2 linked regions of the Marinomonas mediterranea MMB-1 genome follow. The protein of the gene in region 1 interacts with the protein of each later gene in a pairwise test. Links are inferred from orthologs where the notes say so. Each region holds a gene or a part of one and is shown on either strand. Other genes may lie near its edges. The genes, in order: leuS and ligA.

Evidence for each region.
Region 2: the proteins of leuS (region 1) and ligA interact in binary tests that used the Escherichia coli proteins (3 or more experiments, as listed by UniProt). The link is inferred for Marinomonas mediterranea MMB-1 from one-to-one orthologs.

The regions. Positions count from the first base shown.
Region 1 is NC_015276.1:3,340,331-3,352,122, reverse strand. What follows is about bases 8,711-11,778. They hold leuS (leucine--tRNA ligase), read right to left. Parts: upstream 11,435-11,778; coding sequence 8,987-11,434; downstream 8,711-8,986. Other genes in these bases: MARME_RS15295 (hypothetical protein), read left to right, coding at 11,606-11,778; MARME_RS15305 (LPS-assembly lipoprotein LptE), read right to left, coding at 8,711-8,891. Outside these bases: MARME_RS15340 (TMEM134/230 family protein), read left to right, coding at 1-239; MARME_RS15335 (hypothetical protein), read left to right, coding at 324-617; MARME_RS15330 (hypothetical protein), read left to right, coding at 652-2,571; MARME_RS15325 (hypothetical protein), read left to right, coding at 2,605-2,949; MARME_RS15320 (hypothetical protein), read left to right, coding at 2,984-4,903; MARME_RS15315 (methyl-accepting chemotaxis protein), read right to left, coding at 5,155-7,170; holA (DNA polymerase III subunit delta), read right to left, coding at 7,274-8,314; more of MARME_RS15305, read right to left, coding at 8,355-8,710; more of MARME_RS15295, read left to right, coding at 11,779-11,792.
Region 2 is NC_015276.1:3,505,628-3,521,849, reverse strand. Bases 6,747-9,668 are described here. They hold ligA (NAD-dependent DNA ligase LigA), read left to right. Parts: upstream 6,747-7,147; coding sequence 7,148-9,190; downstream 9,191-9,668. Other genes in these bases: luxS (S-ribosylhomocysteine lyase), read right to left, coding at 9,539-9,668; MARME_RS16080 (YheU family protein), read left to right, coding at 9,193-9,426; zipA (cell division protein ZipA), read left to right, coding at 6,747-7,001. In the rest of the region: heme exporter protein CcmB, read left to right, coding at 1-406; MARME_RS16120 (heme ABC transporter permease), read left to right, coding at 406-1,149; heme exporter protein CcmD, read left to right, coding at 1,139-1,363; cytochrome c maturation protein CcmE, read left to right, coding at 1,347-1,808; MARME_RS16110 (heme lyase CcmF/NrfE family subunit), read left to right, coding at 1,875-3,815; MARME_RS16105 (DsbE family thiol:disulfide interchange protein), read left to right, coding at 3,812-4,321; MARME_RS16100 (cytochrome c-type biogenesis protein), read left to right, coding at 4,344-4,772; MARME_RS16095 (tetratricopeptide repeat protein), read left to right, coding at 4,769-5,881; more of zipA, read left to right, coding at 5,946-6,746; more of luxS, read right to left, coding at 9,669-10,051; yjeH (L-methionine/branched-chain amino acid transporter), read right to left, coding at 10,136-11,410; MARME_RS16065 (Lrp/AsnC family transcriptional regulator), read left to right, coding at 11,571-12,002; MARME_RS16060 (chloride channel protein), read left to right, coding at 12,131-13,825; protoporphyrinogen oxidase HemJ, read left to right, coding at 13,812-14,234; hemL (glutamate-1-semialdehyde 2,1-aminomutase), read left to right, coding at 14,258-15,541; pssA (CDP-diacylglycerol--serine O-phosphatidyltransferase), read left to right, coding at 15,666-16,222. UniProt on the Escherichia coli protein: DNA ligase that catalyzes the formation of phosphodiester linkages between 5'-phosphoryl and 3'-hydroxyl groups in double-stranded DNA using NAD as a coenzyme and as the energy source for the reaction.

The sequences.
Region 1 (11,792 bases):
AGCGAGAAATTCTTTCTCAAGTCAGATGGTCAGTGAGAGAGATAGTTGAGTCAGGCCGTATGATATTTGGCTTTGAAGGTAAGACAACACGAGAAGCGTATTGCAAGGAACTCAACAAGCTACTTCAATTTTTTGGTCAGATTGAGAACGCTAAGATGGAACGTGAGGGTTATACCGACCCAAATGATTACATGGATCTACATGCATTGGATGATTTGGATATGACTCCACGGCCCTAAGCGAGAACAAGACAAGCGACCAATTCCGATTGGGTTCGTTTAGAGGTTGATGGAGCGCGCCACCGAATTCGGATCCATAAAAAGTTGCTGTTAACCTTTGAGCAACACGCTCACAATTATGGTGTTTTCAGCCCAGCGATCGCATCAGAGTGGCATCTTAGGTTGCGTATAAAAACCTTCCCGAATGGTCCGCAGGCAACCTTGTTTCCAGGAGCAAAAACACACTATATGTTGCCTGCACCAGAGCGCGACGAGCAAGGTCGAGCGTTAATCGATGATAATCCTGTATCCGATACAGAAGCGATGGAACACAGCTGGGTGACGATGGAGAAATCAGTGGTGAATAAATTTGAAGGACTAGGATGGAGTCAGGGATGACCAACCAAAACAATAAACAAGGTAATGAAGTAATATGAGTAATCAGGATGATTTGGATTGGATTGATCGAATAACGAATCCTATTATGGGCAAAGTCAAAACACGTTGGCCGGATTGGAGCTGCACGCAAGAGCTCACTTCCAACACGCGCCCGGTCCGAAAGGCCGAAAAGTTACGAGGGCAAAAGGTCGAGCCATTGGCCTACTATGGTCATCACACACCATTTACAACTGATACTGACGGCAATCAATGGGTCATCATGACGTCGAATAAGGTCAATGCCTATCGAATGAATGCGTTAGGATCTTTGTTTATAACAATGATTTGGTTTGGTTTATATCTTTTTGCTCTATACCACGGAGGGAAAGACAGTCTTGGCATGCTTTACCTGAGCCTTGTTTTTTTTATCCCAGCTCTCTATTGGATCATTCAAGCTCGCCGACATGGCGAAGACAAATGGGTAGTGTTTGATCGCCGCACTGGCAATGTGTGCTTTTGGGACAAAAAGGGCAAGCGCTCGCTGACGGTGCCGTTTGAGCAAGTAAATTGTTATTGGACACCGGTATTTCGCCGTGGATTGAGTCATAACTTTTACTTTATGCCCATGGTAAACCTACCCAATGAGCGACATCGTTGGTGGCAAGTGTATATGGGCTTTCCGAGTGATTATGCTCAGGCGCAATATTTTTGGAGTGTGATTACGGCGTTTATGGACAACAGCAAACCCCTTCCTATGGTGGCTGGACTCTACCATCATCTCATTTGGATGGAGAGAAACGGCTATACCTTAGATGACATTACTCACGGCGGTAAAAGCGCCACCGAAGAGGAACTCTATGAAATCTTCGAAGAAGTCGAAGCTAAAATCGAAGTAGAAACAAATAAAGCGGACAACCTTCTGAAAGGAACAAAACACTTTAGTGCCTCTGCTCTGATTGATTTTTATAAACATGCACCGGGGTATGCGAATGAAGAAGTCTTATCGACTATTTCCATTTTTATCAAGCATGGCATCAGTAGTCTAAAACAGAGCAGCTTGATGAGAGACCTGGATTTCATTGAGTCGCTTACTATGGAGGTTTACTGTCGTGAGATGTCTAAACTGATCCAGTTTTTTGGTCCTTTAGTGAATGCGGACATGGCCGCAAAAGGCTTAATAAAAGAGGACGAAGGAGAAGAAGGTCTGTTCTTAGTCGACCTCAACGCCCTAGACGATATCTACTATGAAGGGCTTGATGCGGACATAGAAGCGGTATTATCGGCATTTAAACGGATGATGTTTCAACCCGAGCACTTTAATGCTGACGGCATCATCGAACTCTACCAAAACACACCGAGTTTTATAGCGAACATTCTTGAACGAAGAATTATAGCCCAAGTCGAACTGGCAGTGAGAGACATGGTTGAATCAGGTGATATGATGTTTGGATTTGAAGAGCGGATAACACGAGAAGCGTATTGCGAGGAGCTCAAAAAGCTGCTTCAGTTCTTTGGTCGTGTTAATAACGCGAATGTGGATCGTAACAGAGTCAAAGACCCAAGCCGCTATATGGATCTACATGCGTTGGATGCGATCGACTATGAAGGGCTTGATGCGGACATAGAAGCGGTACTGTCTTCATATAAGCGGATAGTGAGCGATGCCGAGCACTTTAAGGCTGATAGCATCATTGAACTCTACCAAAACACGTCAAACTTTATCGCGATCATTCTTGAGAGAAAAATAATAATCCAAGTCGAGTTAGCAGTGGAATACATGGTCGAATCAGGCGATATGTTGTCTGGATTTGAAGGTAAGATAACACGAGAAGCGTATTGCAAGGAATTCAACAAGTTACTTCAATTTTTTGGTCAGATTAATAATGCTGATGCTAAGCGTAAAGGCTACACAGACTCAAATTCTTACATGGATCTACATGCGTTGGATGATTTGGATGTGACTCCACGGCACTAAGCGAGAACAATACAAGCTACCAATTCCGATTGGATGCGTTTAGAGGTTGACGGAGCACACCACCGAATTCGGCTCCATAAAAAGTTGTTGTTAGCCTTTGAGCAACACACTCACAATTATGGTGTTTTCAGCCCAGCGATCGCATCAGAGTGGCACCTTAGGTTACGCATTAAAACCTTCCCGAATGGTCCGCAGGCAACCTTGTTCCCAGGAGCAAAAACACACTATATGTTGCCGGCACCAGAGCGAGACGAGCAAGGTCGAGCGTTAATAGATGATAATCCTGTATCCGATGCAGAAGCGATGGAACACAGCTGGGTGACGATGGAAAAATCAGTGGTGAATAAATTTGAAGGACTAGGGTGGAGTCAGGGATGACCAACCAAAACAACAAACAAGGTAATGAAGCGATATGAGCAATCAGGATGATTTGGATTGGATTGATCGAATAGAAAACCCCATTATGGGCAAAGTGAAAACACGTTGGCCGGATTGGAGCAGTACCCAAGAGTTAACTTCCAACACGCGCCCGGCCCGAAAGGTCGAGAAGTTACGAGGACAAAAGGTCGAGCCACTGGCCTACTATGGTCATCACACACCATTTACAACAAAAACAGATGGTAATCAATGGGTTATCAAGACATCAAACAAGGTGATTGCGTATCGAGCTTATGCATTGATCGCTTTGTTTATAACAATGATTTGGTTTGGTCTACATCTTTTTCTTTTATATCATGGAGAGACAGACCGTTTTGGCATGCTTTACCTGAGTCTTATATGCTTTATCCCAGCTCTCTATTGGATCATTCAAGCTCGTCGACATGGCGAAGACAAATGGGTGGTGTTTGATCGCCGTACCGGCAATGTGTGCTTTTGGGACAAAGAGGGCAAGCGCTCGCTGACGGTGCCGTTTGAGCAAGTAAACTGCTATTGGACACCGGTATTTCGCCGTGGACTGAGTCATAACTTCTACTTTATGCCCATGGTAAACCTACCCAATGAGCGACACCGTTGGTGGCAAGTCTATATGGGCTTTCCGAGTGATTATTCTCAGGCGCAATATTATTGGAGTGTGATCACGGCGTTTATGGACAACAGCAAACCCCTTCCGATGGTGGCTGGACTCTACCATCATCTCATTTGGATGGAAAGAAACGGCTATACCTTAGATGACATTACTCACGGCGGTAAAAGCGCCACCGAAGAGGAACTCTATGAAATCTTCGAAGAAGTCGAAGCTAAAATCGAAGTAGAAACAAATAAAGCGGACAACCTTCTGAAAGGAGCAAAACACTTTAGTGCCTCTGCTCTGATTGATTTTTATAAACATGTACCGGGGTATGCGAATGAAGAAGTTTTATCGACTATTTCCATTTTTATCCTGCATGGCATCAGTAGTCTAAGACGTAGCAGCTTGATGAGAGGTCAGGGTTTCATGGAGTTGCTTACTATGGAGGTTTACTGCCGTGAGATGTGTAAACTGATCCAGTTTTTTGGTCCTTTAGTAAATGCGGACATGGCTGCAAAAGGTAAGACAAAAGAGGAGGAAGGAGAAGAAGGCCAGTTCTTGGTCGACCTTAACGCCCTAGACGATATCTATTATGAAGGAATGGATGCCGACATTGAGACTATGTTGGCCTCATATAAGCGGATGATGTTTGAAGTCGAGCATTTTAATGCTGACGGTATCATTGAACTCTACCAAAACACACCGAGTTTTATAGCGAACATTCTTGAACGAAGAATCATATCCCAAGTTGAACTTAGAGTGAGATACATGGTTGAATCAGGTGATATGATGTTTGGATTTGAAGAGTGGATAACACGAGAAGTGTATTGCGAGGAGTTAAAAAAGCTACTTCAATTCTTTGGTCGTATTAATAACGCAAATCTGGATCGCAGCAGAGTGAAAAATCCAAGCCGCTATATGGATCTCGATGCGTTGGATGCGATCGACTATGAAGGGCTCGATGCGGACATAGAAGCGCTACTGTCTTCATATAACCGTATAGTGAGTGATGCCGAGCACTTTAAGGCAGATAGCATCATTGAACTCTACCAAAACACGTCAAACTTTATCGCGATCATTCTTGAGCGAGAAATTCTTTCTCAAGTCAGATGGTCAGTGAGAGAGATAGTTGAGTCAGGCCGAATGATATTTGGATTTGAAGGTAAGATAACACGAGAAGCGTATTGCAAGGAACTCAACAAGTTACTTCAATTTTTTGGTCAGATTGAGAACGCTAAGATGGAACGTGAGGGTTATACAGACCCAAATGATTACATGGATTTACATGCGTTGGATGATTTGGATATGACTCCACGGCACTAAGCGAGAACAATACAAGCGACCAATTTCGATTGGGTTCGCTTGGAGGTTGACGGAAAAGCGATCTGGGCAGAAGATAATTTAACCCAGATCTAAACTGACAGACATTGGTTCAAAATGAAGCAACTGCACAGATCTGGTCTGTGCTAGTACAGGTGAGGGCTCCACAGATCCGAGTCTCTACGTAAACTGCCATCACTAAATTGAAAAGTGCAGCATCCATTCGGTTTTGTGCTGCACTTTTGATAAGCCTTTTATATTGTTTGATTCGCGCTTTGTTGCAAGATGGCTAAGGTCTTAGCTTCAGAATCTATTTCTACAACGCGCCGAGACATGGCGTCTATCGCTTGAATACTTGTGTTAGCATCCAATGAGGCACTTTGTGATGATTGGCTTAGGGTTTGGATTTGCGAAGATAAGTCATGTGTATCGGTCTGCATTGAGCTCATAAAAGCGTCGATGGCTTCTACATTTGCTTCGATTAACTGAACAGCGCTGCTGACCGCATTGATGGTTTCGCTTGTCTGATCCAAGCTTTGCTGTGTCGTTTGTGACAGCTGCCGAACCTCATCAGCTACAACGGCGAACCCTCGTCCAGCCTCGCCAGCACGCGCAGCCTCGATTGCAGCGTTTAACGCGAGTAGATTTGTTTGATCCGCTATTCCAGAAATCGTGCTTAAGATGTTTAATACTTCTCTTGTATTGTCGCTAAGAGCTTCGACGCTGCTGACCATTTTCTTGCGATCTTCTTCTTGATTCGAGATTGAAACGTTAAATTGGTCAAATTTTTGTGTAACATCGGTGACGACGTCTTGTGTTTCAGACGAGTACTCGGTCACTCTGTGGAAGCTATTGGTAACGTCTTCAAGGAGTGGGCGATATTCAGACAAGCAATCGATGAGGTGCGCTTGTAATTTAGAGATTTGGCGTAGGCTATTTTGTTCAATTTTCTCAAAATAAAGGCGGAAGTCGCTGTATAGAATTGGGAAGCGTTCGACAAAACGGTCATTAAACACTTGGCCTTTTTGTAGTTTAAAAAAGAACAGCCCCGTCAGTGTTTGATTCATATGCACGCCCAAGAGTTCGCCAAACGTCGAGAGTCCGGTCGCTTTGAGATCTTTAAAGGCTGTTATCTTCGACAGGCCGGAAGCATTGTTTAGTCTGCGTAAAATACAGTCGTGGGCAATCATTGCGACAGGAGAGCTTGGTTTTTCACGCATAAATTGATCGAACGCGGACTGTGTAGAAGCGGCAAAGTCGCCCGCTTTCACGAGGATTAACTCGTCACCGAAGTTCAAATCACAGAAAAAGTGCACGATTTTGTTCTCTGCGTCGATCGATGCGACAGACCGAATGTAAAGCTCATTATCGATCTCAATCGCGAAAGAATGACCAACGAGTTTGGTCTCAAGTTGCTCTACTGAGCACTTAAAATAAGCACACAGCTCATCGACGAGGTTTGAAACATTCCCCGACTTATCGAGTACCGAGGTAACGGTTCGTGTAAGAGGGTTTGCCTCCGCAACCATAAACGAAGCCTGGGTTTTCGAAAAATTATGCGTGTTGAGAATGCCGTATCGGCAATCTTCCGACAGCTTAATGAAAACGGCAATTGCACTGTTAGGGGTAACGGCTTGGCCGTTGTAAAGGCTCGCGTCTTTGAAGTCGAGCTTTCCTCCTGCTGACCCTCCGATAAAATAACAGGGGAACTTCCCGCTGTCGTACAACGCTTTCATAAAGAAGTTTTCGCTTGAGGAGAGCCCATCAAAATAGGTGAGTGCTAACGTATCCTGAAAGTTAACCGGAAATGCTACCGAGAGTTTTTCTATCTCAGACTTAAGACGTTCGATTCTTTCATTCTTACTTAGTTTGGGGGTTCCAAGCTTTAAATCTTCACAATGGAGAGGAATGGTTTTGATATCGACGGATTTGATGAGCGCGTCACTGAAAGATTGGAGAACAATCGTCTCCCAATGATCTCCTGTGCTTTGATAGAGGCAAGATTGTTGGCTATTCAGCTCTCCAGAAGACATTAGCCCGATGACGTTTTTGCAAAATGGCGTCGCTCTTTGAATTTGCTCCATGGTACGTTGAAAATCAACGTGAGGGGAGACAAACACAAGAATTAACTGAGTCTTTGCATTCTTAAAGCTGAGTTGATTAAAGTCTGTTGCGTTAATCTGTGATGAATCTAGCTGAAGTATTTTTGTATATTCCGGCTCTGATGTTGCTCTTGTGTTTGTACTATATTCTCTTTTAAACCAAGCCATCCAATCCTCCGGCAAGAAACATTATTTATAAGTAAATACTCTACTGTATGCTTGGAGGATGACGATGACGATGACAAATGTCAATTTTAGTGTAGATTAGACGTTACAGATTATTGATCGGGATATCCAATTCCGTCATAGCGGGTTTTTGTCCACAAAACATTAATACCATATTGCGCAATCCAATGCTGAGATCGGGGCCTTCCAACCCTTTAATGGTTTGATCTAATAGAGCGAGATAATTTTGCATGTAGGGAAGCGTGCTCGGATTATGTCTTGCGTAGGCTCGCTCATACATTGGAATGCGTTTATCCCAAATTCTCAAGCTTCGACAGGCGGCACGAAAGTCCGAGGTCTTAGATGCGTGATAAAGATCAACCAAGGTTTGAACTTCGCGATTCAACAACCAAAGTATGATAGTGGGCTCAACGCCTTCCGCAACGAGTTGGTGGAGGCAATGTAAAGCTTCTTTGATTTTGCCTGCTAAGAGGCGATCACTTAGATCATAGATACTGTAGCGACTGCTGTCTGTCACCGAGTTTGCAACGGTTTCTAAGTCTATTTGAGCGCCTTCTCCTTGGCTTAAAACCAACTTTTCTAATTCTTGAGAGATCGCAAGCAAATTACCTTCGCCCCGTTCGCAAATGAGTGCGGCGGCGTCTTGGCTAATGGTTAGACTAAACTTTTTGGCTCTTTGTTGTACCCAAGCGGGAAGCTTGTTGGTATCAATTGGCCAAATTTGTACGAAGACGCCTTGTGATTCTAACTGGCTAAACCATTTGGCTTTTTGTGTTCTTGCGTCCACTTTCGGGAAGCTTAGAAGAATGACATTGTCATCGGAAAGTGATTGACCCAGTTGAGTAAGCGCTTTGGAGTGCTTTTCACCTAATTTATCGATCTGAATATCAAATAGTCGGCGGCTTGAGAAGAGAGACAGAGCTTGTGATTCGTTGATCACATCTTGCCAGTCAAACTGTGCATCAGCGACAAAGCGTAGCCTTTCTTCTATGCCTTGCTCTTTCGCGGCTCTTCTGACGCTGTCCGCTGCTTCTTGGCACAACAGCGTCTCATCGCCAGATACGATATAGATCGGCGCAAGCCCTTTGGCGAGTTGTTGATCCAGTTGGTCTGGTCTAACTTTCAAAAGTTGATACTCTCTTCGTCTGTCCGTCTTTCATAACGCTTTACAGAGGCGCATACGCTAAATCGAAAACTAGCTGTTTTGCCAACTGCTCACTGAGTCGTTCCATCTCTTGTAAGTTATACGCAGATTTAGTGCTTTCTTCTGCATCTTGATTAGTAAGGACAGAACTGGTTTCGATGTTTCTCGGTCCATAAAGAGATTGTCCACTCTCATCACGGATGAAATAGCTGGAGGAGACAGTGCGCTGAATCTGAGTTACATCATTTGTTGTACTATTGCGTGCCAGTACGGTATCTGACGACGCCAACTTATTAATTTTTAATTCGAGAATATCTTTAAGATCAACGCTCGTATCATCTTTAGACACAAGTGTTACACCTGCTTTGGCAAGCTCGGATCTTAAAGTTCGGTCAAAGTCAGCAGAACTACTTTGAGACGTAAGAATTAGAATTTTAATCCTTTCAGGAAGCGGTGTTTGCCCACGAAGATGAAAGCCACATGCAGACAAAGAAAGTGTGATTAATGCGATCAGTAGCGTGAACTTGCCGTCCATTGAAAGCCAATTAAATGATCTCAAACTAAAAACTCCAATTAATAACGAGATGAACCCTGTGTGTAACAAATAAAGGGTAGCGCAAACTACCCTTTATAATTACTCATTTAGCATAGAGCTTAATTCGCAACGATGTTAACCAATCGGCCCGGAACAACGATTACTTTACGTACCGTCTTTCCTTCGATGAACTTTTGTACATTCGGATTAGCCAGTGCCAGCGCTTCGATCTCTTTATTATCTGCTTTAGCAGAAACCAGAATCTCAGCACGCTTCTTGCCTAATACTTGAACAACAATAGTGAGCTCATCTTTTACAAGCGCTGCTTCATCAACCGTTGGCCATGTTGCATTCACAACGTTGCCTTCATGGCCGAATTTACCCCATAACTCATGCGCAACGTGAGGAACAATAGGAGAAAGCAATAAAATTGCCGCTTCCAGAGCTTCGCGTTCAACGGCTAGACCTTGTTCAGAGCGGTCTTCAAATTTACTGATTTCGTTACACAATTCCATTACCGCAGCAATGGCCGTGTTGAATGTTTGGCGACGCTCAATATCATCGCTGACCTTAGCAATCGTCTCATGTGTTTTGCGACGAAGTGCTTTTTGCTCACCAGACAAGGCATCGACGTCCAGCGCTACTTTATCGCCAGCGTTTAAATGCTGATAAGACAAAGACCATAAACGACGTAAGAAACGAGATGCGCCATCCACACCTTTGTCATTCCATTCCAGTGATTGTTCTGGCGGAGCGGTAAACATCATAAACAGGCGAACCGTGTCCGCGCCGTATTGCTCAATCATTTCCTGAGGGTCAACCGTGTTGCCCTTAGATTTCGACATCTTAGAACCGTCTTTGTTCACCATACCTTGTGTTAATAGGCGTTTAAATGGCTCATCCGACGTTACTAGGCCTGCATCGCGAAGCAGCTTGTGGAAGAAGCGTGCGTACAACAAATGTAAGATCGCGTGTTCTACACCGCCAATGTATTGGTCAACAGGAAGCCAGTAGTTTGCTTCCTCCGTCAACATTGCATCGTCTGCTTCTGGACAGCAGTAGCGAGCGAAATACCAAGATGACTCCATAAAGGTATCAAACGTATCTGTTTCACGTTCAGCGGCAACACCGTTGTAAGTGGTTGCAGAGAAGTCAGGGTTATTCTTGATCGGTGAATTAACGCCATCCATAACCACGTCAGTCGGCAGTATGACAGGTAGTTGATCGACTGGTGTCGTTACAACCGTGCCGTCTTCAAGGTTGATCGTCGGGATTGGTGTTCCCCAGTAACGTTGACGGCTCACACCCCAGTCACGTAGACGGTAGTTTACCTTTTTCTCACCGATGCCCTTGTCAGTCATCCAAGCGCAGATTGCGTCAAATGCAGCTTTGAAATCCAATCCATCGAACTCACCGGAGTTGCATAATAGGCCTTTCTCAGTGAAGGCTTCTTTGGTTAGATCGATCTCTTGATCGCCCGCTGGTGCAACGACTTGTTTAATAGGTAGATTGTACTGCTGTGCAAACTCAAAATCGCGTTGATCGTGTGCGGGAACAGACATTACTGCGCCAGAACCGTATTCCATCAAAACGAAGTTTGCTGCAAATACAGGAACGGACTCACCGGTAATGGGGTGAATGGCTTTAAAGCCAGTGTCCATGCCTTTCTTCTCAACCGTTGCTAAATCTGCTTCGGTAGTCGACGTGTTCTTGCTCTCGTCAATGAATTCAGACAGTGCTGAGTTTGTTTCAGCGGCTTCAAGAGCAAGCGGGTGAGTGGCAGCGACTGCAACGTAAGTCACACCCATTAATGTGTCTGGGCGAGTAGTGTAAACGGATAAACGTTCTTCTTTGCCTTCAACAGCAAAGCTGAACTCTAGGCCTTCAGAGCGACCGATCCAGTTACGTTGCATCGCTTTTACTTTGTCAGGCCAGCCGTCTAACTGATCCAGATCGTTTAGAAGCTCTTCTGCATAATCGGTGATCTTGATGAACCATTGTGGGATCTCTTTACGGACAACGGGTGCTCCTGAACGCCAGCCGCAACCATCGATAACTTGCTCGTTCGCCAATACCGTTTGATCAACTGGGTCCCAGTTAACGGCAGATGTTTTTTTGTACGCTAAGCCTTTTTCAACTAACTGAGTGAAGAACCACTGTTCCCATTTGTAGTATTCAGGAGTACAAGTCGCAATTTCACGATCCCAGTCATAACCAAAGCCTAGCTGCTTCAACTGGCCTTTCATGTAGGCAATGTTTTCTGTTGTCCATTTCGCTGGCGCGGTTTTGTTTTTGATCGCGGCGTTTTCAGCAGGCATACCAAACGCATCCCAACCCATTGGTTGAAGTACGTTTTTACCCAGCATACGTTGGTAGCGAGAAATAACATCGCCAATAGTGTAGTTACGAACGTGTCCCATGTGCAGTCGGCCGCTTGGGTACGGAAACATAGATAGGCAGTAGTATTTTTCTTTGGTGGTGTCTGCCACGGCTTTAAATACTTTGTTTTCATCCCAAAAGGTTTGCGCAGCTTGTTCAATCTGCTGCGGATTGTATTGCTCTTGCATGTTTGATTGCACTCTTTATAAGCGTTAGGTCAGTTTGTGATCCAAAAAAGCATCAAAACATGATGCAAATTAGAAAAAGGTTAAACAAGCCGACAGAATCGAAAAATATTCGCTATTTTATATAGATGCGCGCCTGATTAGAAGGCGCATTGTTGAGGAGTTGCCAAAACTATGAAAAAAGATCCTATTAATAGTCAAAATCAACTCGATTTGATTGAAGAAACACAACGCACAATAGAAGGTGCGGCAAATTGGCTTTTAGAAGATGTGTCTCTTCTAAAAGCTTACTGGCACGATAAATTTGCCTATACCGAAGCGTGGGTCGATGCAAACTGGCATTTGCTTACCGAGGAAAGCA
Region 2 (16,222 bases), 170 kb from region 1 along the record:
GTTAATGGTTGCATTTGTGGTGTTAGGCAAAGTATTAATTCGTTGGGTTACCTTTATTGTTCCTTTGCTTGTTTTAGTACCATTTTGTGGCTTTGCCTTGTCGTTACCGCCATCGTTAATGCTTGATACTATCTTTAGTCTTTTGGTTGGAACGCCTACATTGTTCTTATTAGCGGCAATTGGTGCGTCCGTTACTGCGACGCTAAGAAACGGTGCGGTATTAATGATTTTGATCGTTGTCCCTCTTTATTTACCTGTTTTAATTTTTTCAACTGGATATGTGAAAGCATCGGATTTAGGCGTGCCTGGTAATGGGCAAATTGCTTTATTACTTGCGTTTCTTTTGGTTACGTTAGTGTTGTCTCCTTTCTTTTGTTCTGTATCTTTAAAAGCGAGTGCTGAATAATGAATTGGTCATGGTTTCATCGGCTTGCTGCACCAAAGAGCTTTTATTATTTCTCTAAGCGTTGGGAAGTGTTTTTCCTTTGTTTTGGGGCACTGCTGCTTATTGTTGGAGTGGTGTGGGGGCTTGCCTTTGCTCCGCAGGACTATCTTCAAGGCAACAGTTTCCGCATTATCTATATCCATGTTCCAGCCGCTATCGTTGCTCAAGGTTTTTATGTCGCGATGGGCGTTGCCGCTTTTATTCAGATTGTTTGGCGCATGAAATTAGCGCCTGTTGCTGTTCAAGCATTTGCGCCGGTCGGTGCTTTAATGGCTGCGCTAGCACTAATAACGGGGTCTATTTGGGGCCGACCAACATGGGGAACATGGTGGGAGTGGGATGCGCGGATCACCTCAGTACTTATTCTGTTTATTATGTACCTAGGAATTATTGCGATACACAATACTTACAATGATCGTAAGCTATCAGATAAACTGAGTGCCGTCGTTGCGTTGGTGGGGTTAATCAACCTTCCGATCATTAAGTACTCGGTCGATTGGTGGAATACCTTGCATCAGCCTGCGACGTTCTCGTTAACTGAAAAACCGAAAATGCCTGTGGAAATGTGGCTTCCATTGCTCTTCACCGTTATTGGTTTGTACCTTGTTTCAATTGGTATTGCGTTTATTCGTATGCAGACATACATCTTGGAACGAGAAAAGAAAACTCGGTGGGTTGAAAGTGAGATGACAAATGACTTTTGATTCGTTTGAAAGCTTCTTAAAAATGGGAACTCATGGCGTGTATGTGTGGTCTAGCTATGGGGTATTTCTTGTTTCGCTATTCGCGTTGTATTTTTATACTGTACGAGATCGAGTTAAGAAGAAGCGGCGCCTTCGAAAACGGCTCAAATCTCTTTCTAAATCTAAAACTCAACCTTCTTCATCAAGTGATTCGTTTAATGCACCCAGAACGTAAAAAGAGAGCCATTGTGCTTGTGATTATATTGATACTTGCGGGTGCTGTGGTCGGGTTAGTGGCGTATGCCCTTAGGCAAAATATCAATTTGTTTTACTCTCCGACTCAAATCGCTGTTGGAGAGGCACCGTTGGACTCGACGATAAGAGCGGGTGGAATGGTAAAACTAGGGTCCGTGGTAAGAGATCAGAAAACGCTCGAAGTCACGTTCCTGATAACAGATTACGCTCATAGCGTGCAGGTTATATACGATGGCATTTTGCCGGATTTATTTCGAGAAGGGCAAGGCATTGTTGCGCGTGGGAAGCTAACCGAAGCGGGTAACTTCATGGCTGAAGAAGTGCTGGCAAAGCATGATGAAAACTATATGCCACCTGAAGTATCTGATGCGTTGAATGTCGCCAAGAAAAGCGCGCAAATTGATCGTATAAACCAGAGTGAATAGCCCAATGAAGGTATTTTTAATAGAACAGTCAAGGCAGTGTTTTGTGCTTAATTGGGAAAATAATCAATGATTCCTGAGTTAGCGCATTTTAGCTTGATGCTTGCGACATGCTTCGCGGCATTGGGTTTTGTCGTGCCCTTAGTGGGTTTATATAAACGAGACTCGTTGCTTGTTAGGTTTTCGTTGCCGCTAACCTACCTTGTGGGGGCGGCAGTGCTGATTGCTTTTGTTGGACTTTGTTATTCCTTTTCTGTGGATGACTTTAGTGTTCTTTATGTGGCGGATAATTCCAGTCGATCATTGCCTTTTGGGTTCAAAATTAGTGCGGTATGGGGTGGTCACGAAGGTTCGTTATTACTTTGGGGGCTCATACTATCGGGTTGGAGTTGCTGTGTAGCGTATCGAAGCCGGCATCTTCGAGAAGACGTAAGAGGGATTGTCTTAGCGGTACTGAGCTTGATTTCTTTAGGCTTTTTGTCTTTTCTGCTATTTACCTCGTCGCCTTTTATTCGATTGCTTCCCAATGTACCTCAAAGTGGAGGCGACCTTAATCCACTTTTGCAAGACTTTGGTTTGATCATTCATCCGCCGATGCTGTATATGGGCTATGTAGGATTTGCTGTCCCGTTTGCGTTTGCCATTGCTGCCTTAGTGACGGGGGAGATGAATGCACAATGGGCTCGTTGGGTTCGACCTTGGGTAAACTTTGCGTGGGCTTTTTTAACGGTCGGTATTGCACTTGGAAGCTGGTGGGCATATTACGAGTTAGGCTGGGGCGGTTGGTGGTTTTGGGATCCAGTAGAAAATGCGTCGTTTATGCCATGGCTTGCGGGGACAGCGCTCATACATTCGTTAGCGGCGTCAGAGAAAAGAGGGGTATTTAAAAGCTGGACTCTGCTGTTAGCAATTTTCACCTTCGGTCTGTCTTTTCTCGGCACATTTCTTGTTCGCTCTGGGGTACTCACATCCGTACATGCCTTTGCGTCGGATCCTTCGAGAGGCGCTTATATCTTAACGATGTTGTTGCTGATTGTTGGTGGTGGGATGCTGCTATTTGCATTGCGTGCTTCCACTTTACGAACGGAGTCATTTTTTGAGTTTTCAGGCAAAGAGAGTTGGCTACTTCTTAATAATATCTTGCTGACAACGTTAACACTGATTGTTTTGGTCGGAACGCTTTCACCTTTAGTGTTGGAGTCAATGGGAATGGGGCGCGTATCCGTCGGCCCTCCTTATTTTAATGCCGTATTTAACCCGATTGCTTGTGCGCTTATTTTCTTGATAGGTATTGGGCCTATTTCTAGATGGCAAGCAACGAGTCCTTTGTACCTGTTACGCGTTAGCTGGTTTCCATTTGTTTTAGCGGTTGCTATCGCGTCATTTTGTTTTCAATTTCTTGTGTTTGATCTGTTTGCCTTTTTAGCGTTTTCGATAGCGCTTTGGGTGGTGATTATGACAATAAGAGATTTGATAGGTAAGGTTATCGTTAAAGATATCAACGTGTTTGAACGAATGCGACGGCTTCCTATGAGCCTCTATGGAATGCACGTGGCTCATCTCGGCGTTGCAATCAGTTTAATTGGCGTGATCCTTGTTAGCCTTAATTCAGAGGAACGTTTTGTTCGTTGGCATATTGGGGAATCGGTCGATGTAAAGCAATACCAGTTTATGTTGATGGATGTCGGTGTTAAGCGGGGAGCAAACTATATTGCCCAAGAGGCGGTCTTTCAAGTATCAGACAATAATGTCGCATTAGGGGAGATGATTCCCGAAAAACGTTATTATCAAACGCGCGGACAAGTGATGACAGAAGCAGCATTGTCGCCTGGTTTTACCCGTGATTTGTACATCGCACTTGGTGAAAAGTACGATGATGATTCATGGAGTGTAAAAATTTATGTGAAATCTTTTGTTCGTTGGATATGGTTAGGCGCACTTGTCATGATGCTGGGTGGCATACTCGCTGCGCTTGATAAACGATTTAAACACCGTGGAGTAGCTGTGTGAAAAAAGCCCTTTTTTTTATTCCGTTTTTAGTGCTAATTTTTTTAGGAAGTTTCTTTTATTTTAACCTAGACAATAATCATGAGCAGATGCCATCTGCTTTAATTGGCAAGGCTGCTCCTGAATTTAAATTGATTGATTTAGAAACGAATGAGGTTATGACTCAGGATCAGTTACCGAAAGGCCCATACTTAATCAATGTATGGGGAACATGGTGCCCAGCGTGCGCACAAGAGCACGAGTATTTGATGACGCTTGCCGAGCGCGGTGTGAACATTGTCGGTGTCGACTATAAAGATGAAATGAAACCTGCGCTGGCGTGGTTAGAGCAACGAGGGAACCCATATAGCACAGTGATCTTTGATGAAATGGGGAGCTTAGGAGTTGATCTTGGTGTCACTGGGGCTCCTGAAACCTTTGTTGTGAACCGCGACGGTGTCATCGTTTACCGTCATCAAGGTGTTGTGAATGAAGATGTATGGCAATCCTTAAAGACTTTCGTCGAATAACGGCTGAAAAAGAGAGCAACGTATGGTCGTTCGGTTAGCCTTTCTTATTACTTGGTTTGTCTGTCTAGGCAGTTCGTCAATGAATATCGCTTGGGCAGAATCAATTCATCAGTTTGAGTCGCCACTAGAACAAGCGCGTTATGAACAGCTGACGCAAGTGTTGAGGTGTCCAAAGTGTCAAAACCAAAGTTTATCGGATTCAGATTCTGCGATAGCGTCTGATTTACGAGATGAAGTATATCGGATGATTACGTTAGGGAAGTCGGATAACCAAGTTAAAGAATATATGGTTGCCCGTTATGGAGAGTTTGTTTTGTATGAGCCTGTTTTTGAACCACATACCTTCTTTCTATGGTTTGCTCCTTTTGGCTTCTTATTAATTGGCGTCATCGTATTTGTGCTGGTGCTGCGAGCTCAACGAAAACAAAGACAGCAACAGGAGGAAGTGTGACGTTAACCCTTTCTATTGTTTGTTTATTGCTTACTTCTGTTTTAACACTGGTTTGGTTTGTTTCTCGAACTATGGCAGCAGAGCGTATGGATGTACCGGAAAACCAATTGAGTAATGAACTGTCAGGGTTGTCTCGAAGCAAAAGGCTGATGAGAATGGCCGTATTTGGTGGCTCGATAATATTTATCGTCCTTTCAAGTACAGTGCTTTATAAAAAACTGGGCTATCAGGAAGATGTGTCATTTGTTTCTGCGCTACGTAGTGGGTTGGTCGACTCAAACCTGAGTACCGAGTATTTAGTCTATCGATCTAAGCGTTATGACCATTATAGTGATTGGTACTATTTAGCCGACCATTACCTGGCTAATGGTCAATACCGTTTGGCGAATTCGGCCTACAAAAATGCACTTGAACGTATGCCTAACGACAGTGCAATGAACGACAAAACTCGAATATTAAACGGAAATGCCGAAGCACTTTTTATGCTTTCGAATAACAAGGTCACGCCGGATTTAGTTAGCCTCGTTGAGCGAACTCTGGTACTTGATCCAGAAAACTCTTCCGCTCTAGGCTTTGCTGGTGTTATTGCTTATAACAAAGGTGAGTTTAATCGCGCATTCTTAAACTGGGGAAATGCCTTTCGTTTCAGTCCATCCGCTCAGGAGCGTTGGACTTTACTGCAAACAATGCGTCGAGCCCAGACGATGATAGAGACTGATCCAATCTCAGTCGCTCAGTTTCAATCAAATAAGAGTGCTGGCGCTACGTTAGCGACGATATCTAATGTAATTTATTTAACCTTAGCCATTCCTGATGATGCTAATATAGCGTCAGGAGCAGAATTTCTGGTGTACGCTAAAGTAGACAGTGTGCCTTATCCAATTTGTGTTCAAAAAGTGGCGTTACCCGATGCGTTAGGAACGATCCTTTTAACAAATATGGACTTTATGATAGAGGGGAAAACATTGGCGGATTTTAGTAAGGTTGATATATTGGTTCGAATGTCCACACAAGGTGGTCAAGAGCTTGCAAATGGACGCATTGTCGGCGAATTATTAGGCGTTCCAACCAATGCTCAAAAGATTTTTGAAGTGAATGTCGTCTTATAATTGAAACAGAACGACGTTCGTCTGATAATACCCACAATTTTATTGATTTAATTCGGAATTTGTAATGGATTTTAGCTTGCGCGAGTGGCTAATTTTAGTAGGTGTCGTGATTATTATCGTGATACTTGTTGATGGATACCGTCGGTATCGAAAAAACCAACTGGCTTTAAATAGTAGCGAATACGAAGACGACGATGAGTTTGTCGATCCTGAACGGGCCTTAAAAGAAGCGGTAATGAAACGTGAGCTGCCAAATGGTGGTGCTCGTCCAGTATCGTCATCTAGGGAGGCGCCAGACCCTATTGCGAATGCGTTTGAAAATGCACGCAAGACCAGCAGTGCCCCGTTAACGGAAATGCCTCATAAAGTCGATGCTGGTCCGCAAATAGAGCGAGACGACGATATTCGTTTGGATGAATTAGAGTCCTTAGTACCTGAGCGCTTTGACGCCTCGGAAGCAACATCAGCGGATCAAGATTATTCAGAGCCTGCTCCTCAGTCAATTGACGAAGACTATGATGACGTGTTGCTAGACCCTACGTCTGAGCTTACAGAGGATAGATACGACGATGACGTCAATGATCCAGAAGACTATGAGCGTAATTATTCTTCTGTTGATGTTGATCAAGTCACACCTCAAGGGGAGCTTGAAGAACATGACGAGCATGATGATGAAGCCGAAATAGAAGAGGTCATTGTCATCAATGTCTTCGCGCCTGAAGACAATCCATTTGCTGGGATGGAGTTGCTTCAACTCGTTATAAACTGCGGTATGCGTTATGGTGAGATGGATATCTTTCATCGTCATGAAGAAGGTTTCGATCGTGGGCGTGTTCAATTCAGCATGGCAAATGCGATTGAGCCAGGCACATTTGATCTAGATTCAATGGGCGAAACAACGTCGCCTGGCGTTAGCTTTTTCATGGGGTTACCGGGGCCGAAGAACAGCATGAAGGCTTTCGACTTTATGCTGGAAACCTCGCAAACTCTAGTACGGAATCTTGGTGGAGAGTTAAGAGACGATCGCCGCAGTCCGATGAGTGAACAAACCATTGCTCATTGTCGACAGCGGATTCGCGATTTTGAACGACGTAAACTTACCAGACAAAAAAATACGTAGCTCTTATGCAGTAACTATGTAGCACTAATGTTGCTAAAGACATTTAGACAAAGGCCCCTAGGGGCCTTCTCTATTTGTAAAGATATGAAATATAAAGATATGAAATATAAAGATATGAAATATAAAGATATTAAAGAAAGTACATTATGACCGATGCCCAAACCCCAAGTTTAGAATACGTGAAGACACTGGTTTCTCAGTTAAATGACTATAGTTATTCGTATCATGTAAAAGACGATCCAAAAGTACCTGATTCGGAATACGATCGGTTATACAAAGCGTTGCAGTTGATTGAACTCAAAAATCCACAATGGATTCAGCCAGATTCTCCAACTCAACGTGTCGGGGAAAAGCCAGACACAGGCTTTGCTAATGTTGAACATACGGTGGCTATGTTGTCTTTGGACAACGCTTTCGATGATGATTCCATGTTGGAGTTTAATGAGCGTGTTAAAAAGCTCTTAAATGAGTCCGCCGATATCGAGTTTTGCTGTGAACCGAAGCTTGACGGGCTGGCGATTAGTTTGCGATACGAGGACGGTGTACTTGTACGAGGTGTTACTCGCGGTGATGGCCTTTCGGGCGAGGACATAACCTCTAACATACGTACTATTCATACGGTTCCTCTTAAATTACGTACTGATACGCCGCCACCGGTAGTGGAAGTTCGTGGTGAAATCTACATGCCAAAAGAGGGGTTCGAAGTACTCAATGCGCTTGCAAAGCAAAAAGATGAAAAGCTGTTTGTAAACCCTCGAAATGCGGCTGCAGGTAGTTTACGTCAACTAGACCCTAAAATAACCGCATCTCGTCCGCTTGTTCTATGTGCTTATTCAATCGGATTTAGTGAAGGTTGGACTCAGCCTCAGAGTCATTATGATGGACTGATTCAACTTGGTGATTGGGGCTTTAAGATCAATGACCGTATGGAGCGCGTAACAGGTATTCAAGGGTGCCTATCATATTACGAAAAGTTGAACCAAGATCGCCCCGCGTTAACCTATGACATCGATGGTATTGTTTACAAAGTAGATAGTATTGCCAAGCAACAGGAGCTTGGTTTTATTGCAAGAGCGCCACGATGGGCAATTGCACGCAAATTTCCCGCTCAAGAAGAAATAACCCAAATTAAAGGTATTGACTTTCAAGTGGGGCGAACAGGGGCGATCACCCCCGTTGCTCGACTTGAGCCGGTTTTTGTCGGTGGTGTTACCGTTTCAAATGCGACGTTACACAACAAAGATGAAATCGCTCGTCTTGGGGTTCGGGTTAATGACTGGGTTATTATCCGTCGTGCAGGTGATGTCATCCCCCAAGTTGTTCAAGTGGTATTGGAAAAACGTCCTGAAGGTACTGTTTCGGTGGAATATCCAGATTCTTGTCCGGTTTGTGGTTCTCATACCGAGCAGGTTGAAGGGGAGGCGGTTATACGTTGTGCTGGTGGGTTGGTTTGCAATGCGCAATTAAAGGAAAGTCTAAAGCATTTTGTGTCTCGTAAAGCCATGGATATTGACGGTTTAGGGGATAAACTGATTGAGCAGCTTGTAGACAACAAGCTCGTACAAACGCCAGCTGATATCTATAAATTGCATGAAAAAGAAGCGCGCCTTCTTGATCTTGAAAGGATGGGAGACAAGTCAGTCGATAAATTGCTTACCTCGATTGATGCGTCAAAAAACACCTTGTTCAATCGATTTATCTACGCATTGGGTATTCGTGAAGTGGGTGAGGCGACCGCGAAGGCATTGACTAAGCATTACAAAGCCTTGGATGCTTTGATTCAAGCAGATCAAGAGTCCCTTATCCAAGTGTCTGATGTTGGTCCTATTGTAGCTCAGCATGTACAGCGATTTTTTGAGCAAGAGCAGAATATCGTCGTTATAAATGAGCTAATTGAATTAGGCATACAATGGGATGCGCCAGCAGAAGCTGCAGGTGAAAGTGAGCAACCACTTCTCGGAAAAACATATGTTGTAACCGGGACGTTAAACGAGTTCACAAGAGAGGAAATCAAAGAAAAGCTACAGCAGCTTGGAGCAAAAGTCAGTGGTTCGGTATCAGGCAAAACGGACTGTTTAGTGGCGGGTGAAAAGGCGGGTTCTAAGCTGGCTAAGGCTCAATCTCTTAATGTCCCTGTTCTAGACGAACAAGGGATTATCGCTTTCTTAAAAGAACAGGGAGCAATTTAGTTATGGATACTATAGTGCCTTGGGAGTCTCTAGAAGTGGACACGCTGAATAATGTATTAAAAGATATTGTGACGCGTGACGGTACCGATTACGGTGACTATGAGTTGTCTGCGGAGCAAAAAATAGCCCAAGCAAAGCACTCGCTTCAAAGTGGGGAGGCTGTCTTGTTGTTTGATACAGAAAGTGAAACGATCAAGATGGTTTTGAAAGATCAGCTGTCGTATTTTGACTACTAAGTACAAGTAGTTGAACTGAAACGTGAATAAAAAGAGCCGCCAAACTTAAGCTTATAATGTTAAGTTTGGCGGCTCTTTCAGCTACCACTAGTGATAGTAATATCGACTGCTATTAGCTGTGTTCTTTGAGGAACTCTTCGCTCAAGTAAAGCTCTTTGTTGCTATTGACCTGTACATCACGGTCTAGAATGTTTTTAGCAATTTCTTGAGCTTCTCCCAATGAATGCATTTCATAAGTACCACATTGGTATTCGTTTAACTCTGGAATATCGCCTTTGTTTTTTACTTTTAAAACGTCTTCCATCGCTGCTTTCCAAGACGCTGCAACAGTTTCTTCAGTAGGCGTACCGACTAGACTCATGTAAAAACCAGTACGACAGCCCATTGGCGAAATGTCGATAATTTCTACAGAATCACTATTTAAGTGATCACGCATAAAACCAGCAAACAAGTGCTCTAGAGTATGTATGCCTTTTTCGGACAGAATCTCTTCGTTTGGTACGCAAAAACGAAGATCAAATACGGTAATCGTGTCGCCTTTTGGGGTTGCCATAGACTTGGCGACTCGAACGGCCGGAGCGTGCATGCGAGTGTGGTCTACACGAAAGCTATCTAAAAGAGGCATAATTTTTTCCTATCATTCTTTAAACATTATGGTACGAGGTTTAGAAGAGGTATACGTTGCTTCGTTAAACTCGGACTGATGATATTATTGTACATGAATTTCAGCGCTTGGAACGGCGCTTTTCTTTTCTTTATAAAGCTCGATTGAAAATGCGAGTACGAGCGCTGCAATAGCGAATAAAAATTGCTCTCCCGTCAGGTAAATAACGACTATGCACGATAAGCATCCTAAATAGGCGGCGATTTTCGTATTGCCAGTAAGCAGGCGAGTTGCCGTTATACAGGTCAGTGTATAAATCAGAACGAACGCGCCGTTTGTCATTTCTACGAGGATGTCGATTGACCACCCAGAGAAGTGAGTGAAAATAATAGAGACAAGGCAGACTAAGCTCACCAGCAATACGGCGCGTCTAGGCGCGCCATTATCTGATAGAGTTGAAAATACAGCCGGAAGCGCGCCATTTTTAGCCATACTTTGAATCATTCGCGAAAAGCCAAGAATATAAGCGCCTACATTTACAAAAACAATGATGAAGGCAATAAAGGCGAATGCTCGTTTGCTTTGCTCACCAAAGACGACCCCAACAAGGAGAGCCAGTGATTGGCTGTTGGTTATGTCATCTCCGTAGGTGTCGTATTGAGCAATAAGAAGCACCACCGTTAGATACAGCAGGACGACAATCGTGATTCCTCCAAGTAATGCAATGGGAAAGTCTCGTTTTGGTTTTTTAAATTCTGCTCCCATATGAGCCATTACTTCAATGCCTAAAAAACACCAAAAGACGGTTCCGATAGACAACAGTGTTGTATCTATTTCTGACGTGGTTTGAGGGAGTGTGAGATTGCCTACGCTACCCTTTACGTTCCCTTTTAGCGCGAGAGCAACCACACAAAGTGTTAAAACAGCGACAATCATGATTTGTATCTTTGAAGAACTACTAACGCCGAGGAGTCCATAGCAACACAGTAATAAGAGCGTTAGGAGTGAGAAGTGCAGCAAATAGGATTCGCTTAGCCCTAATGAGACCAAAAGATATGCAGCGGCGATCTTGATTGCAACAGCGGGCCCTACCAATAAAATACTTAGGAATATCCAGCCAACACTTTTCTCAGCGACAGGTCCGAAATGTTGACCGATATAATGTGACGCACCGCCCGCAGAGGGAAAGTGACTGCCAAGCGAAGCAAATACAAAGGCGATGGGAAGGGCAAGGATCACGGTTGCTATCCAGGCGTACATTGCAAAGTCGCCCGCTTTTGTGACCGAAAGTGCAGGCAAGAACATAAGGCCGGCCCCCACAAAGGTCGTCACCGTCATCGCAATACCTTGTATTGGCCCTAAAGATCTCTGGTATTCCATTGAATTAATCCTGATAATTGGTTGTAAACAAAGAATAATTACTTTTTAGAGTCATTGAACTGACAAAGTGTCGTTTTGTACCGTCATTTTCATGGAATCTTTTACAGATTGCTGTTCTTGTTGGGGTTTGACTGAAAAATGAAGTGAGCATTTAATATATATGCAACTAGATAAATACGATCAAAAGCTTATTGCGCTTTTAGTAGAAGAGGCGCGACAATCTGTCACCGAGCTCAGCAAGCGTGTAAACTTGTCTCGGTCTGCTGTAACTGAAAGGATAAAGCGGTTAGAAGATAAGGGCGTTATTACGGGGTATCATGCATCGATAAATCATGATGCTGAACACGCGGTAATGGCTTATTTTTCATTGACCTTTCGGCCTTTGTCTTGCGACCTGATTCAGCCTTACGTAGAACAAATTCCAGAAGTAAAATTAGCACACTCTATTAGTGGTGATGTTGATATGATTTTATTGGTTGAATCACCGAGCATGACTCGCTTGAATGAAATCCGTATTGAAATTGATAGTTGGCCTAATATTAATAAAGTGCTTACTCATATGTGTTTAGCAACTCGCCTTGACCGAAAATAAATACGCTTAGACCTAAATAGAAGCCAAGAAAATGTTTAATAGACGTATAACCTTTAAAGGAGAGCGGCCTGAGAAACTTTAATTTCACCTTGAAATGGCGAGGGAGCCAAAATCAGAGTCAAGGTTTATTGTTATTATCCGTTCTCGCTATTTTGTCCGGGCTTGTCAGTGGACTGGTGATGATTAGCCTTGTGTCATTGGTTCATTTTGCTTCTAGCTTTATTATTCCTGGTCATCCCGAAAATTACGAAGCACTTTCCGTTATCGAGCGTCTTGTTATCCCCAGTACTGCCTGCCTTCTGATCGGGGTGTTCTGGTGCTTGCTTCCGTCTAAAGTACAAAAAGTAGGTATTCCTTATGTCGTAGAACGACTCAATTACCATCAAGGGAATCTGCCCTTAGCGAATGCGCTTGCTCAGTTTATCGGTGCATTTATTGGTTTGGTAGGTGGTCTTTCTATCGGTAAAGAAGGGCCCGCCGCACACATAGGTGCGACGTTTGGTAGCCAATTAGGGCAGAAGTTTCGGCTTTCTCATGCAAATGTTGAGGTGTTACTGGCATGTGGTGTGACGGGAGCGATTGCGGCGGCGTTTCAAACGCCTTTAGCAGCAGTATTGTTTACATTTGAAGTTATTTTTATACGTTACAGTATGACGCAAGTGCTTCCTGTTCTTTTGTCTGCGGTGACAGCTACTGTTTTAAGTCAGTGGATATTAGGACGCTTTGAGTGGTTTGATGTTGTGGCGATGGATGTGCCAAACTTTGATTTGTCCCTTTCAATAGTGTGTCTTGTGCTTGTTGGCTTGATCGTTATTTTATCGAGTTTATTTTTTCAGATACAAAAGTGGTTATGGCGTTTTGCTGGTTTATCCATATGGCTTCGTTTCTCCTGTGTGGCGTTGATCACCGCTATTGTTGGAAGTGTTTTCCCACAAGTATTAGGTGGCGGGTACGACACGATTAACTTGGTTTTTTCTGGACAAGTTATTGCGACGTCTCTTATTTTAATCGCTTTCCTAAAAATGTTTCTCACGGCCACCTCGATTGGCTTAGGTATTCCGGGTGGTATGATTGGGCCTACTTTTTCAATTGGCGGGTTGATGGGGCTTCAAGTCTCGGTTTGGTTTGATACAGGTTTACCCATCCCGATTGAAACGGCTTTGTTTGTATTGTTAGGAATGGCTTCAATGATGGCCGCGTGTTTTCAGGCGCCATTGGCGGCATTGTTAGCTATGCTAGAAATGACTCATACATCGGAAGTTATTTTCCCCGCGATGTTTGTTATCGTGCTTTCGTGCTTGATAACGAAACTGATTTTTAGGCAAGATTCTGTTTTTGTTGAACGCTTAAATTATCTTGGGCTCTCTTCTGTATTGAACCCTATCGAACGTCAGCTTCGTTCCCACACCATTGAGCCCGTGGCTGATCCCGCAATATCGGTTTCAAATGTTGCAAAATTCGAGCAAATAAAAGATTTTGCTTCAAATATGATAGACTACGTTTACGTATGCAAAGGTGGACAATGGTATGAAATTTCCGTATCTGAATTGCTTACTAAAATGTCGTTGCTAGAGTACGGGCCACAACCATGGTTAAAGCCATTAGGGGGCGAGCTTGGCTTGTGTACAGACGAGATGCTTATTTCGCCGATAATCGAAGTTGAAGAAATGGAATCGCTTATAAAGTTGCTTTCAATATTTAAAGAGACGTCTGCGAACAAGTTACTAATAAACCTAAAAAAGTCGGATCAACTCTGTGTGGTTACTCGACAAAGGTTAGATGAATTTTTTCTAAAGGAAACATCTCGGAATGTTGTGGATTAAAGCCTTTCATATCGTCGCTATTGTCTGCTGGTTTGCAGCACTGTTTTACCTACCTCGACTATTTGTCTATCACGCGAGTGCAACGGATAGAGAAAGTATCGAACGTTTTAAAATCATGGAAAGAAAACTCTATCGCGGTATTATGACGCCCTCTGCAATTGCGAGCGTTGTATTAGGTGTATGGTTGATGAGTTACGCAACGGAATACTATATGTCTTCGGGTTGGTTTCATGCCAAGTTGACGCTGGTTTTACTGTTACTTGGTTATCATCACGCGTGTGGCCGATTACTTAAGAAATTTGCACAAGATAAGAACACACGCAGTCATGTATTTTTTCGATGGTTTAACGAATTTCCCGTGTTAGTTTTAGTGGGGATTTGTATTCTTGTCGTTGTTAAACCTTTTTAATTTTATTGATGGATTTGAAACAGATGAGTCGTTCTGAAACCTTATATGCACGTGCCCAAAAACACATTCCTGGTGGCGTAAACTCTCCAGTAAGAGCGTTTAATGGTGTGGGCGGCACCCCCGTATTTTTTCAAAAAGGCGATGGCGCGTACATTTTTGATGAGGATAAGAAACGTTACATAGACTATGTTGGTTCATGGGGGCCAATGATTCTTGGTCATTCTCATCCAAGTGTCATTAACGCTGTGCGCGATCAGCTTGATTCAGGGTTGAGCTTTGGTGCTCCCACGGAAGTTGAAATCGACATGGCTGAAAAGGTATGTGAAATTGTACCGTCTATGGACATGGTTCGTATGGTTAACTCGGGAACCGAGGCGACTATGAGCGCAATTCGTCTTGCCCGTGGTTATACCGGACGAGACAAAATTGTTAAGTTTGAAGGCTGCTATCATGGCCATTCAGATTCGCTGTTAGTAAAAGCAGGTTCTGGTGCATTAACGCTAGGTGTTCCAAACTCGCCAGGTGTGCCCGCTGATCTTGCGCAGCATACCGTAACGTTACAGTTTAACGATATTGAAGGCGTAAAGCGTTGTTTCAAAGAAATTGGTAGTGAGGTGGCTTGTGTAATCGTAGAACCTGTAGCAGGTAATATGAATTGCATTCCTCCAATTCAAGGTTTTCTAGAAACGCTACGAGAAGTGTGCACTGAGTCAGGAGCCGTATTGATCTTTGATGAAGTGATGACTGGTTTTCGCGTTGCATTAGGTGGGGCGCAAGAGCGTTTTGGCATTACTCCTGATCTTACTACTATGGGAAAAGTCATTGGTGCCGGTATGCCAGTAGGGGCGTTCGGCGGAAAGAAAGAGATCATGGAACATATCTCTCCTTTAGGGCCGGTATATCAGGCAGGCACATTATCAGGAAATCCAGTCGCTATGATCGCGGGGCTGACAGTGTTGAACCAAATTACGGAACCCGGTTTTTATGCGTCGCTTGAACAGAAAGCGCAAAAGCTGATGGATGGCATTAAGCAGGCAGCAAACGAGATTGGTGTTTCGGTTTCTACGGTTGTTGTTGGTAGCATGTTTGGCTTATTTTTTACAGAAGCTGATAGAGTAACGACGTTTGCAGAAGTACAAAAATGCGATGTCGAAAAATTCAAAAAGTTCTTCCATTATATGTTGGAAGAAGGGGTCTATCTTGCGCCGTCTGCCTATGAAGCGGGTTTTATGTCCGCAGCTCATTCGGAAGAAGATATTCAATACTCAATCGAAGCGGCAAAACGATCGTTCGCTAAGCTGGTATAACTCGGTTTATTGAATTTGATTCGTGGTTATAAAGAGTTTGTCTAAGCAGCAAAGCTTAGGCCTCTGTTATTGCACTGCTTTTAGCTTGATTGGAAATTGACCGAAATAGGAATGAACTATCATTATGTCGATTGAAGACACACAAATGAAAGATACAGATATTAAAAATACAGAACCTGAAATGTCTAATGTCAATACTGAAAATGTAAGCTCTGATAAATTGAGCGCTGCGGCTGTAGGTTCTAGCGCCAACGACTCTAAACCCGAGGAGTCGAATGCAGAAAGTGTAAGTGAAGCAAAAGAGAAGGTGACTAAACAACCTCATAAAGGGGTATATTTACTGCCTAACTTGTTTACAACAGGAGCCCTTTTTTCGGGGTTCTATTCGATTATTGCTGCTATGAATGGCGAATTTAGCAATGCCGCGATTGCCATTTTTATCTCAATGATACTTGATGGGCTTGATGGGCGCGTTGCTAGGTTGACTAGAACACAAAGTGCATTTGGCGCAGAATACGACTCGCTTGCTGATATGGTGTCATTCGGTATTGCCCCAGCGTTAGTTGCATTTACTTGGTCATTGGCTCCGTTGGGGAAAGTGGGTTGGATTGCCGCATTTATTTACGCTGTCGGAGCTGCGCTTCGTCTGGCGCGCTTCAATACCATGTTAGGCGTGGAAGA